Regions from separate parts of the Paenibacillus sp. PvR098 genome, predicted to be linked through region 2. Evidence: riboswitches for the same ligand, from Rfam matches in the RefSeq annotation. Region 2 holds a riboswitch; each other region holds the start of a gene.
What was found. A riboswitch is a leader RNA that binds a small molecule or an ion and turns the genes downstream of it on or off. The one in region 2 is predicted to bind cyclic di-AMP.

Region 1 (4,245 bases), 2.7 Mb from region 2:
TTTAGCATACGTTTCCAATGTTTCATCTGCCATATTCTTTGCTCCTTCTGGTCATCGTTGACCCTTAAAGTGTGTAGCGAGTAGTTCACCCACTGTAGTGTGTCTTTAATAATTAAAAGCTATGTGTAACTGTCCAGCAGCTCCAGCGTTTGCCGGAAACATATACAAAGCCCACAAGGACATTTTTAAAGCGAACAAATTAGCTCGCGTATATTCGAACCACCCCAGATACCACGAATAATTTATTCTAGCGAATCATTTGGTTGCAGCAAAGCAGCAACTTTTCGGTATAGTAAAAGCGTCTAATGAGTAGTGAAAAAATGAATGGTCATATAAGAAGGAGGAGCACAGTGGGAAATAACGTATATAAGGTATCGGGAATGATCTTTATGATCACAAGTGGAATATTGTACACTGCGGAAAGAATTGTTGAAAAGCTTTCTGCAGCCATGGTGGCAGCAGGGTATGCTTCCGGCGGAATAGGAACGGATAGAACCGTGAATTACTCCCATTTTTTTGAGAACTTTTTTGTCTGGTTTTTTCTCTTTATTGGATTCATTTTATTGGCTTACGGATTCCCAAAAGACAGAAATGAATGATCGAGCCGGTGAGATTCAGGGTGGATAACCTGCTTCTCCTCGGATTTTAATTTGGGCAGTGGGTTAGAGAAGTCTTGACAATGATATTGATTATCATTACCATATACTCATGACTATAATGATAATAATTATCAATATCATTTGGGTTGGTGAAAATGAACGATCTAAATGGTCTAGGAGGCTAAGAGTGGAAACCAAATCTGTTATTGAAGATAAGTGTGTGGGTGATTGCAACAAGCAGGACTTGTGTGCTTCGGTCTCCAAAATGGTTCGGGAGGATCCCATCGGTTCGGCAGCCATGCATGAACGTTATTTGTTCGTCGAAGTGCCGGTTCCCTGGGATTATGATGTCAAAGCTTCCAAGCATTTTCCGAAGGGCTTTATTGAAGTACTCAAAAGGGCAGCGGAGAATGAGCAGGATTTTCGTTTTTTGTCGTTTGTATCGGATGCTCATCCCTCACCCGCAGGATACAGAAGAGTGATGTATTATCAGAAGCCATCTTCCCCGTTTGCAGGGTATGAGAAGAAAGAATATGTCGTTCCCGCAGCAGAGTTAAACGTGTTAGCTGAGGCGCTTCTAAATGGCTCCGAACCTATGGATCGTTTTGAACCCTATGCGTTTGATGGTGATCATGTTAGGGATTTGTTTGTCTGTACACATGGAAGTCATGATGTGTGCTGCGGTAAGTTTGGTTACCCAATGTATAAAATACTTGAAGAGAATTATGCCGCGAAATCGTCTGGAAAGCTCAGAGTCTGGCGCGTCAGTCATTTTGGCGGTCATCGGCATGCGCCTACGATCGCCGATTTGCCCGAAGGGCGCTATTGGGCTCAAGTGGAGCCGGAAGATCTTGACACGCTTGTTCTTCGTCAAGGGCCATTTGCTCATATTTCCCGAAAATACCGGGGGTGGGGCGGTATTGGAAAATATGAGCAAATGGTCGAGCGTGAGATATTCATTCGTGAAGGTTGGAGTTGGATTGACTACAACAAGAAAGGCACGGTGTTGAAGGAGGAAGGACATTCCATGGTGGTGAGAATAGATTATTCTTCGGCTGACGGGGCGGTTTCTGGAACATATGAAGGAACGGTTGTTCCCACAGGCAGCGTCAAAATGGGCGGTTGTGGAAGTGAAGTGAAAGATGTTCAGCAATACAATGTTCTTAATGTAATGAAGCTCTAATCCATAAGGCAGCAGAGAACAAGGGGACACCCGCCGCGGATCAAGGAAGGCGGCACAGGAGGAAAGAACGATAAAGCATAAGATGGGGAAACGAAAGTCCCTGCCGATCCCCAGAAGAATAGATTAGGTATTTGGGTGATCATGCTGCTTTTACTTTTATTGGTACTCTCAGAATCATATTTTGGATAAAAAAGGGAGGATGTGATAATTTACAGGAGTTCCTCTAAGGAATCTTTTCAAAAAAATGGTATAAATAGTAGTGAAAGTGTTTCTTTGATTGACTAAGGTTTAACTATTATGTATTATTAGAATACGCTTAATTTCCGATTACCTTAATTGGAAAGCGGGGGAACCATTTTTTTGGGGCGAATCAAGATTGTAGGGAACCATCTTTCCCGAGCCCGACAGCTAACCTCGTCAGCAGTTAGATGGGTCAAATTCGTTTTTAGCGAATAAATGTATATACATTGACCCGTATAGCGGGTCTTTTATTTTTTAGGCCCGTTAATAGCTAGTGACCGTTGGATGAATCCACGATCATGCTGCTCATTACGGGTTTTTTGATGTGGTAAGTAAGCTTTAAAGGGGGCGCTGTCGCGAAGGGATATTCCTTGAGATAAGGAGATTTGATCAATCATGATTATGAAAACAAAAGACGGAAAAGTCGTCGAGATCTTAAGAATCTAGTAGAGAAGAGGTCCTAATATAAACGGAAAAGCAAGGATATAGAGATAACGAAAGGAAGATGTCATGATCCAGAGAATTAGTGCCGCTCATTTACAGCAGCTTTCTAAAGAACAAGAAGTAAAGCTTCGTAATCAATGGATTCCGCAAGAAGGAGAATACATCTTCTTCAGCGGACAAGAAGAGATGATTTATTACCTGGGCGGCGTTCAGAAGGATAGGTCGCTTCCACTGCTGACGATTGGACAAATGCTGGCGTATATACATAAATACGAGCATTCGGTTTGTATTGATCGCCAATCTAACGAATGGAAAATAACGACTTCAAAGCATGAAGTGAAAGCACCCGAGCTATGCGATGCTCTATGGGAAGCCACGAAATCCCACTTATAGCCTTTGTGCTGCTATCCGTACTCAATTCCAGCGCATTTTCTTTACTGGTTACCATTCTATTAACCATCTGGTGTATTAAGAAAGGTAATTGGTATGCTCCTCCGATACTAACCGTTGCTATTATCCCTTATTTTATGCAGAGCTCTGACTCCTGGCTCATTCCTATATCTGTGGGTGTTTCCTTACTTGGAGTGCTCGCTGTGATCGATGTTGTCGAAAAAAGGCTTGGCCATGAAACGACCTCGCTCCGGTAAATCATTACTGGACTAGGTCGTTTCGTACGACTCTGCTCCTTATAGCGTTTTTTTTGACGCGGTTATGCTGCTTACTTTACCCACTGAACAATATCCTCTATGCTTTGTCTTGTTTTTGGACGGTGCGGGTCCTGAGCCCGGTATCCAAACGCTGCCATCACCGATATATCCAGATTCCCGTTTTCCAACAAGCCTTCTTCATCAAGGATCTGATGTACCTCATCAAATTGGAACCCTTCGATAGGACAGGAATCGATTCCGATCAGAGCCGCCGCGGTCATCATATTGGCAAGGGCGATATACGTTTGCTTACAAGCCCAATCGAACAAGGTGCGCTCATTTTCAAGCAAATGAAGATCTGATTCCTGGAATTTTCTATACACGGTCGGGATGCGTTCCAGCGCTTCATCGGTCATGTTTTTCACATTTTTACACAGGTTGAATACATAATCAGAATCGTATCTTACGTTTCTACGGGCGAGAATAATCACAAAATGACTAGCGGTTGGCAGTTGTCCCTGGGCTCCCCAGGAAACTTGCTTTAGCTTTTCTCTCAATCGTTCATTTTGGATGATTAAGAACTTCCATGGCTCAAAACCGACGGAGCTTGGAGACAATCTCCCTGTTTCCAAAATAAATCGAAAATCCTCCTCCGATATTTTTCTCGTCGGGTCGAATTGTTTTGTGGCATGTCGGAAATAGAAGGCGTCCAGTATATCTTGTTTTTTGGTCGTTGTGTGGTTCATGGTTCATTCTTCCTTTCCATGCTGTTCATGATCTTTACATCATACCATAATTCCCCCGTCCTGCTTAAATCACCATAACCATTGACAAGGTATGCTGCTGATAAAGCTTAATATTATCCACAGATTTATCCACATCATTCACAGGAAGCTTATCCACATTGTATACATATTTTTTGATCTATATCCACATATCCACAGCTCAAGTTGTCCACATGTGACTATCTTTACTGCTTGCCTTCTGCAACTGCAATCATTAAGATATAGTTTTGAGATATACAATCATCCTTAAACCGTGATAAGAGGTAGTTATGGCGACTATTCATGATGTGGCGAAGAAGGCGGGAGTATCCGTAACGACGGTTTCCCGCGTGTTGAACAACCGTGGT
Region 2 (4,245 bases):
ATCTCACACGTTATTTGTACCCACCCGGACCGTCTAAGCCGTGACCTTACGGATAAGTTAATTGTGGTTCGCGAATTTGAGAAAAGTGGGGCTGAGATTTTTTTTACGGATACGGAGTTTGAGAAATCTCCTGAAGGTATCCTTTTTTTCAACATTATATCTGCTATTGCTAGCTATGAACTTGCCCTCATACGGAAAAGGACAGTAAGGGGTAGAGAACGCGCGGTACGAGAACTGAAAAAGATTATGCCTATGCGTGTCGCGCCCTTTGGTTATGACAAAGATGAGAATGGGCAGCTCATTATAAATACGCATGAGGCACAATACGTGAAGATGATTTATGAGTGGTACATTTATGAAAATTTAACGACAAGGGAGATAGGCGAGCGATTGATAAAGTGTGGTGTGATGCCCAAGAGGGGCGAATCAAAGAATTGGAGCGCTTCCAGTATAGGCAGAATTTTATCTTCTGAGATCTACATAGGAAACTATTATTATAATCGCAGACAATCTAAAAAAGTCAAAGGTCAAACAACGAAATCTGGGAATCCCAAACGGACCCTAAGTTTGCGTGAAGAGGAAGATTGGTTACATGTACCCGTGTCACCCGTTATTGATCAGCCTTTGTTTCATTTAGCACAAAAGCAAAAAGAGAGAAACATAACAAATAAACATGTTGGTAATCAAACATACGAATTCTTACTCAAATCATTATTAAAATGCGGTCATTGCGGAAGGACTTGGGATGCAACAACATACTCTGGCAGCCTTGATAAGGAGACGGGCAAAAGAATGAAGTACCGGTGTTATCGATGCCCAAATCTTGCTCCAAAAAAGTATGGACCTGGGGTGAAAAGATGTCCTAGCCAATCATTACGAGCCGAACTGCTCGAAGATTATATGTGGAACCAGGTTGTTGCACTTGTCAGTGAGCCGGAGCATTATCTAAAACAAATCGATCAAACATCGAAAGGTGGAGCTCAGGAGCTTCAGCTTCGTGTTCAAACCTTGGAGCGGGAAATCGAGCAAAGATATAAAGAGAAGGAAAAGGTAAAACTCATGTTCTGGCGCGATGTGATCTCGGAAGAAGAAATGATAACTGACTTAAAACGATTGAATGACACTGTCATTAAACTCAAACAAGAACTAAACCATTACAGTATTCAAATACAGACGATCCATAATGATGAACATACTTTAGATAAATTAATGAGCTTCATCAATCACATTCAAGAAAGGCTCAAGGAACCAGAAAAGCTGACTTTTCAATTCAAGCGACATATTATCGAAATGTTCTTCAACGAAATCATATTACGCTTTGAAAGTAATGATCTAGAGAAGCCTGAGCTCGTCATTATGTCCGTAGGGGCATTTGACAAGCTTATGCAGCAAAAGAATGACATAGGAGTTCGAACACAACCTCAAGAAATTCGATAATACAGGAGAGGACTTAGAAGATCTCATTTCTATTGGCACGATAGGGTTAATCAAAGCGATCGAATCGTTTTCTCCGGATAAAGGAACCAAATTGGCTACGTTCGCGGCTAGGTGTATTGAGAATGAGATCCTGATGCATCTGCGTTCGTTGAAAAAGACCCGCAAAGACGTATCGCTTCATGACCCGATTGGTACGGATAAAGAAGGAAATGAAATTACATTGATTGACATTCTCGGAACGGAAGCCGATGACGTCGTGGATAAGGTACAGTTGAAGATTGAAAAATCGAAAATATACCGCAACCTGGATATTTTAGACGGACGGGAGCGGGAGGTGGTCGTTGGCCGTTTTGGACTTGAGGCGGGAGGAGAAGAGCGTACGCAGCGCGAAATTGCGAAGGAGCTGGGCATATCGCGTTCGTATGTATCGCGGATCGAGAAGCGTGCGTTAATGAAGCTGTATCATGAGTTTTATAAACAGAAAAGATAGCTTCCTTATGCAGTGGCCTGCTATTTAGTGGGCCATGAAGTTGTTTATTGATGGACAAGTAGTGTTGTATGGTGCTAGGGCGTACGTAACATAGTAACATCATACACATTTTTAGATAAAGTCCAATTCGAGCTCGCTCGTTTTGTCGGCAGCCCCATAATGTCAATCATACACGGTGGTCGTGCATTCTTAGTGCAGCCGCTTTTTTTGCGTTTTTTCAGTTCTGTCTAATGTTTCAAAGGAAAACAAGTTTTTCGCATAAAAAGCACACAAAAAAAGGTAATTATATGAAAATAGAAATTAAATTCGACAAATAGTTCGGAATTTCGTCAATGGTTGGGTATATCTGCTAGTATCGAATATGATAAATTTATAATTGTGTGACAAAACTTTTTGCCGAATCTAATGAATATAGAATTCATTAGTACGGGGGATTTTTTATTGGGGTGAACGTTTGATTTATTAAGGCAGACCAGGGAACCCTCTTCCCGAACCCGTCAACTAACCTCGGAGGCTCAATGGAGGAAAAGATTTGAAGAAAATTAGTACCGTGCTTGTATTGTCGAGCACAATTTTGTTGTCCGGTATCTTTCCAACCCCTTCAACCCATGCCGCTACGTACAACTATAATGTTCGGGTTCAAGTCGATGATAAGCTCATTAGGTTTCCCGATGCGCAACCTTTCATTGATAAAAACCAAAACACGATGGTGCCCGTCCGTTTCATTTCCGAAGAACTAGGGTATAAAATAAGTTCAGACAAGAATGGACAGCAGGTGAAAGTAACAATTGAAGGGCCAGAGAAATCGGTGGTTCTCTTATCTGGGTCATCGGAAGCTGTCGTAAACGGCCAGAAACAGAGTTTCGGCACGAAAGCGGTATTCCAGGAAGGGCGCGTTTATGTTCCACTCCGATTCGTGAGTGAGTTGTTTGGATTCCGCGTTCAGTGGGACAAAAATAATTTTGGTGCCATCATTAGTAAAGATGGCAAAAATCATGCTCCTGCTTGGCACCGGCCCGCAGTCACGGCTCCTGCCCCTGCCCCTGCCCCCGCCCCTGTTAGTACCGTGGGCGACAAAATCGTACAGGATGCCAAAAAGTATATAGGCACTGCTTATCTTTGGGGTGGCTTGACACCAAATGGCTTTGACTGCTCAGGCTTTATGAAATACGTTTATTCCCCAAATGGCGTAAACCTGCCAAGAACGTCCGCGCAAATGGCTACTGTGGGCACTTGGGTAACAGCACCTAAAAACGGGGATTTGGTTTTTTTCTCTGAAACGGGAAAGAAAGTTTCTCACGTCGGTATCTATGTCGGAAACAATTCGTTTATTTCCGCTACGAACAGTGGTGTAAAGGTTGATTCTCTCAGTAGTTTCTATTGGGGGTCTAAATTTGTAGGGTCAAAGCGAGTTGTGTAATTCAATATGTAATAAAATATAGATAATCTGTCCGAATGGACAGTTTTAGGCTGTCGAGAAAGTCTCGACAGCCTTCTTTATATGTCAAAATCCACCACAGTAAATTCAAGGAATTTGTTGTGGGATGATACCGATAGAGAGAGATTTATCTATACCACTTAGTACTCGAACGCAGCATGACTAAAGATTAAGTCCCGAGCGTTTTCTTCAATAAAATCTTTGGGCTTCGGCCGACGAACTCAGACCGTTTATCAAGCAACTGAACGAAGTCAAAGAGGATTTCTACAGTCTGGTTGAACAAGGTGATTTCGAATTGGCATGAAGAATCTTTTGATATGTTCTAGACCAATAACCGGATTCAAGAATTTCTCCCTTTCAAAATTTAGTTGACCTTAGTCTATTTCAGCAGGGATGGAGAAGCAAAATTAGTTTTTAGCTAATCGAAGTTGATCCATGCTACTCTTAAAATTGTTGTTTTACCAAGTTTTTTAATTTTAACCGAAGTGAAGAGAAATGGTGTTGGCATCTCCATAAATTAGTTTGGCTACATAGAAAGCAAGATCCACACACCATCATATGGTTCTCGGTCGTAGAAGCTCAGTTGAAAAGGGCTCCGCTCCGGAGCCTGCTTTATTAAGGAGATGTCTGCCAACCGGCGCAATTTTAGTATAAGATTGAAAAATTCGAATATAATGTTATTACAATACTGAGATCTTAGTAAATTTCTTTGACATAGGAGGAGTTTGGATGAACGATATGGTAAAACCGCTATTGTATTTGCTGTTTCAAAGGGGAGTTTTAACGGAGAAGGAGTTTGACATGCTGTTTCTGGAATCTGACAAAACTCCTGAAGATTTTGTTAATATGCTTTACATGGTTGCAGGGGGCAGGCCGCCAA
Region 3 (4,245 bases), 2.6 Mb from region 2:
ATATGTTGTTCACATGCACGTTCTCCGCAGCAGGGAATACCTTTACTTCCCCCCGCGGGCTTCTGGCTGCAATGACGGATATTTCTTTATCGAAACGGATGAACTGCTCCAACACCAGCTCCGTCTTCGCCTTGCTCAAAGTATCATAGGCATCCTGTACCTCTTCCAACGAGCGAATGACCCATTGGCCTTTACCGTCGTAGCCGCCAGTCGCCGTTTTGAGCACGCAGGGCGTTCCGAATCTCAGTACCGCTTCACGGAGTTCCACTACGCTTCGGATCTCGGCATATGGCGCTACCTTGACTCCTGCCGATTCAATCGCCCGTTTCTCGCGCAGGCGATGCTGCGTGGTGTAGAGCAGCTTGCTGCCCTGCGGCACGTACGATTCCGCCATCAACAGAGAAGTTACTTCCGCGTCTACATTCTCGAATTCATACGTGATGACATCCGCCTGCTGCGCTAGCTGCCTCGCTGCCGCCGCATCATGATATTCTGCGACGATCTGTTGATCGGCTACCTGCCCGCAGGGCGCATCAGGTATGGGATCCAGCGTTACAAAACGGTAACCCATCGCGCGTCCGGCTAAAGCCAGCATCCGGCCAAGCTGACCGCCCCCAAGGATACCGATCGTTGCACCCGGAGCATACACGCGATTTGGATCGTATGCCTTGCTGGCCACTTTTTCTTGCGTCATTCCAGCACGCTCTTTTCCATTACCGTCTCTGCGATACGCTCCCGCCTTTGCGTCACTTTCCGCCGCAGCTCCGGATCAAACGCTCCCAGGATCTGTGCTGCGAGAAGTCCGGCATTCGTTGCTCCTGCATGGCCGATCGCCACCGTCGCCACGGGAACGCCACCCGGCATCTGCACGATCGACAGCAGTGAATCCAGGCCGTTCAGCGTGGAGGTTTTGACTGGAACGCCGATGACCGGAAGCACCGTTTTCGCCGCCACCATACCCGGCAGATGCGCAGCTCCTCCCGCCCCGGCGATAATGACCTTCAGCCCCCGCTCTTCCGCTGACGCCGCATATTCAAACATCAGGTCAGGCGTACGATGTGCTGAAACGACCTTTTTCTCATAAGGTACACCCAGTTCCTCCAGCATATCGCATGCATGCTTCATCGTTTCCCAGTCGGACTGGCTGCCCATAATGACTCCTACAAGAACTGACATCCGTAAACCTCCATGTCGTTATCATCAATGTTATATAAGAAAACCTTTAACGAGGCCATTCATGGATGAGCGACCGCGATTCAAAGGTAGGTTTTCTTGTGATAAAGAAATTGTTCAGCTCTGCTGAAAATATATACTTTCTTTATCGTAAAAAACAAAACGCCCTTTAGATAGATACTGAACCACTTACGCACAGTCTATCGGCAGGACGACAAGAACACCCACAAGCGCAAGCTAAGGCCATGCACCAATGTGCTGACCTTCTAAAAACTAACGCTCACTCGTAGTCCAAAAATTTAAGGTTTTCGGGTAGAAACTTTCGGGCCTTATTCCCGACGATATACGAGATTATTCGACTTTTTCACTATCTATTTTCCATTCTTCTTACGTTTTCAGTTTAACAGGCTTTAACACCCCATGTCAACTATGAAAGACGAACATTCTTTAAAAAGACACAAATAATAGTTCGCATTTCAAACCCTATTCACTGGAATATTACCTGATATTTACATATTTTATTTTTATATTCTTTAGTTCATCGAGCCCTTCTTCCACTTCTATCTTCGTTAGGTTACCAGCATTAAGCTGCTCTACTTCGACAGACAGCCAGCGCTCATACATACGAATCCCTTCATCTAAGACTGCCGCCAGTTCCTCCGTGCGCTGCTCTTCCTCTTGTAATTCCTCCAATAAATGAAATAATACATCCTCGCTTTTTCCGTATTGTCCATGGTCGTCATAATAAAAAACCAGCTTATGCAGCGTGTCCATCGACATGGGGGCGCGGCCTATAACTTGAAGTGACGTATCAATTCGTGCTTGAAACAGTTCCGCCAGCTCCCCTCGGGAATCCATTTCTCTAGCGAAGAGCAGAATCTCAAGCACCTTCAAGCCAGCTTTCCGCGCCTCAGCCGTATGACCGCTCTCTTCGTGTGCAGCGGCCTGGGCATTCAGCATATCCCCTAGGGCCAGCACTTTTCCTTGATCGATATCTCCATCCTTTGAAAGCAAAGCGAGTAAATCTTTAGTAGATAATGCGTGTACCAGCTTTGAGTTTAGTCCTAACAATTGACGCATCGCCTGATTTAACAATTCGAGCGCTTCCTGCAATCGATGATTATTCCTCGCAAACATCACCTTATGCAGCACTTCCGTCGTCTGCTCAATCAATCGCATGAGATAGTCGCGTCTATACATGGGATCCTCCCCCCTCCATGGTGTCCATATCGTTCATTTTATTGTACAGGATTATCCCACCTGAGGAAAATTTCCGGACTACGGGCTAGAAGCATTTCCATTATCGGGTAATCATTGGATGATTTTATGCATTGAACCTGAAATCATCCTATGTTAAATTTTTAAAAGCCGAATCGTATAGCCTATTTTGTGTACGTACGGGGGACTGAGCAATTGGGGTGAATGCTTGCAGGCATGACTGCTGCGCGCTAGGGAACAACCTCTTCCCGAACCCGACAACTAACCTCGGAGGCATGAACAGGAGGAATACAATAATGAAGTTCCGATTTAGAAACATGCTTCTCGCGTGCGTCTTTGCCGTACCAGCCGTGATTCAGGTATCCTCGCCCGCGCATGCAGAAAAACCTGTGCGTGTGGCCCACGATGTCAAGGTACAGGTGAATGAAAAGCTGGTGGCATTCCCGGATGCACAGCCTTTCGTGGATGAGAATCATAAGCTCCAAGTCCCTGCAAGAGCGGTTACGGACAAGCTCGGGTACAAGCTCCACTGGAAACAAGACGGTTCCCAATTCACCATTACAATGAAGAACGCTGACAAAACCGTTTCGTTCACTACAGGTGATCCTATCATTACCGTCAATGGAAAACCGACCCGAATTAAAGACACTGCCAAGTTTGTAGATGGGCGTGTCTACGTCCCCTTTCGACTGATTTCCGATTCCTTCGGCATCAAAACACAGTGGGACAAAGTTAACCGGATTGCGATACTGAGCGCAGATGGACAATACCATGCGCCCGCTTGGTATAGATCAGTGAACTCTGTGATGAATTACTCCAAAATGATTGAAGCCAAAGCGACGGCATACACCGCATCTGCAGATGAGAACGGCGGTTATGCAGGGCTGGACTATATGGGCAACGCGCTTCGGCTGGGTACTATTGCTGTGGACCCGTCCGTCATTCCGCTCGGATCTAAGGTGTATGTGGAGGGTTACACGTATGACGGTCTTCCTGCCGGCGGGATGTACGCTATGGCAACCGATACGGGTGGTGCCGTAAAAGGTAACCGCATTGATATTTTCCTGCCCGAGAGCAAGAGCGAAGCAAGAACGTTCGGTATTCAGCAAGTGAAAGTATATGTTGTAGGTTCCTGATATTATTTGTTTCTCATCCATTATCAAAAGCAGTCGTCTCAGCTGAGGCGACTGCTTTTTTTTGGCTGCCGAACTCGCCGTATACTTTGGGTCGGAAGGCCAAACCCTAAGTTTGGTCAGGTCAGAACGGAGGTGGAAATTTCATGCGTCGTCGAATTCGTATGCTTATGCTTTGCTTGGTGTTCACTTTTCTTACCGGTGCCGCTGCTCCCCAGAACAGTGAAGTCGTATGGAACGTAGAAACGGACCAGAAGCTGATCGCCCTAACCTTTGATGACGGACCCAACCCCGTGTTTACGCCGCAAATTTTGGATTTATTAAACCAGTACGGAGCTAAAGCGACTTTTTTCGTGATCGGCAAACGCGTGCAGATGTATCCGGTTATCGCCATTCGTGAAGTGAACGAGGGACACGAAATCGCCAACCACACCTTTGACCATCATTATTTGAAAAATTACCCTCCGGAACGTCTCGTAGAAGAGATTCGCCAAACGCAGGAGGTAATCTTTGATATAACCGAACAAATGCCGCATGTTTTTCGCCCTCCCGGAGGCTTTTATAACGATGCGCTGCTGCACTCCGTGAAGGAGGATAAGCTGACGGTGGTCATGTGGTCTTGGTATCAGGATACTAAGGATTGGAAAAAACCGGGCGTAGACAACATCGTCCGTCAAGTTCTTAACAATCTTCACAACGGTGATATCATTCTGTTCCACGA

Region 1: it holds a riboswitch for cyclic di-AMP, as region 2 does, so the genes downstream of both, JOE45_RS13640 (hypothetical protein) here and JOE45_RS23275 (C40 family peptidase) in region 2, are expected to answer to the same signal.
Region 3: it holds a riboswitch for cyclic di-AMP, as region 2 does, so the genes downstream of both, JOE45_RS13010 (stalk domain-containing protein) here and JOE45_RS23275 (C40 family peptidase) in region 2, are expected to answer to the same signal.

Annotation. Positions count from the first base shown of each region.
Region 1 covers NZ_JAFIBU010000001.1:2,758,175-2,762,419, reverse strand. Annotated here, with positions in the region: gene JOE45_RS13655 (hypothetical protein) at 1-33, opposite strand, end outside; gene JOE45_RS13650 (hypothetical protein) at 351-599, shown strand; gene JOE45_RS13645 (sucrase ferredoxin) at 787-1,782, shown strand; cyclic di-AMP (ydaO/yuaA leader) riboswitch at 2,086-2,220, shown strand; gene JOE45_RS13640 (hypothetical protein) at 2,533-2,859, shown strand; gene JOE45_RS13635 (NAD(P)H-dependent oxidoreductase) at 3,185-3,859, opposite strand; gene JOE45_RS13630 (LacI family DNA-binding transcriptional regulator) at 4,168-4,245, shown strand, end outside.
Region 2 covers NZ_JAFIBU010000001.1:42,694-46,938, forward strand. Annotated here, with positions in the region: gene JOE45_RS00235 (recombinase family protein) at 1-1,437, shown strand, start outside; partial or broken gene sigK (RNA polymerase sporulation sigma factor SigK) at 1,415-1,927, shown strand; cyclic di-AMP (ydaO/yuaA leader) riboswitch at 2,312-2,458, shown strand; gene JOE45_RS23275 (C40 family peptidase) at 2,460-3,347, shown strand; gene JOE45_RS00255 (hypothetical protein) at 4,095-4,245, shown strand, end outside.
Region 3 covers NZ_JAFIBU010000001.1:2,621,746-2,625,990, forward strand. Annotated here, with positions in the region: gene purK (5-(carboxyamino)imidazole ribonucleotide synthase) at 1-694, opposite strand, end outside; gene purE (5-(carboxyamino)imidazole ribonucleotide mutase) at 691-1,176, opposite strand; purine riboswitch at 1,441-1,542, opposite strand; gene JOE45_RS13005 (DUF6483 family protein) at 1,672-2,373, opposite strand; cyclic di-AMP (ydaO/yuaA leader) riboswitch at 2,530-2,682, shown strand; gene JOE45_RS13010 (stalk domain-containing protein) at 2,688-3,527, shown strand; gene JOE45_RS13015 (polysaccharide deacetylase family protein) at 3,671-4,245, shown strand, end outside.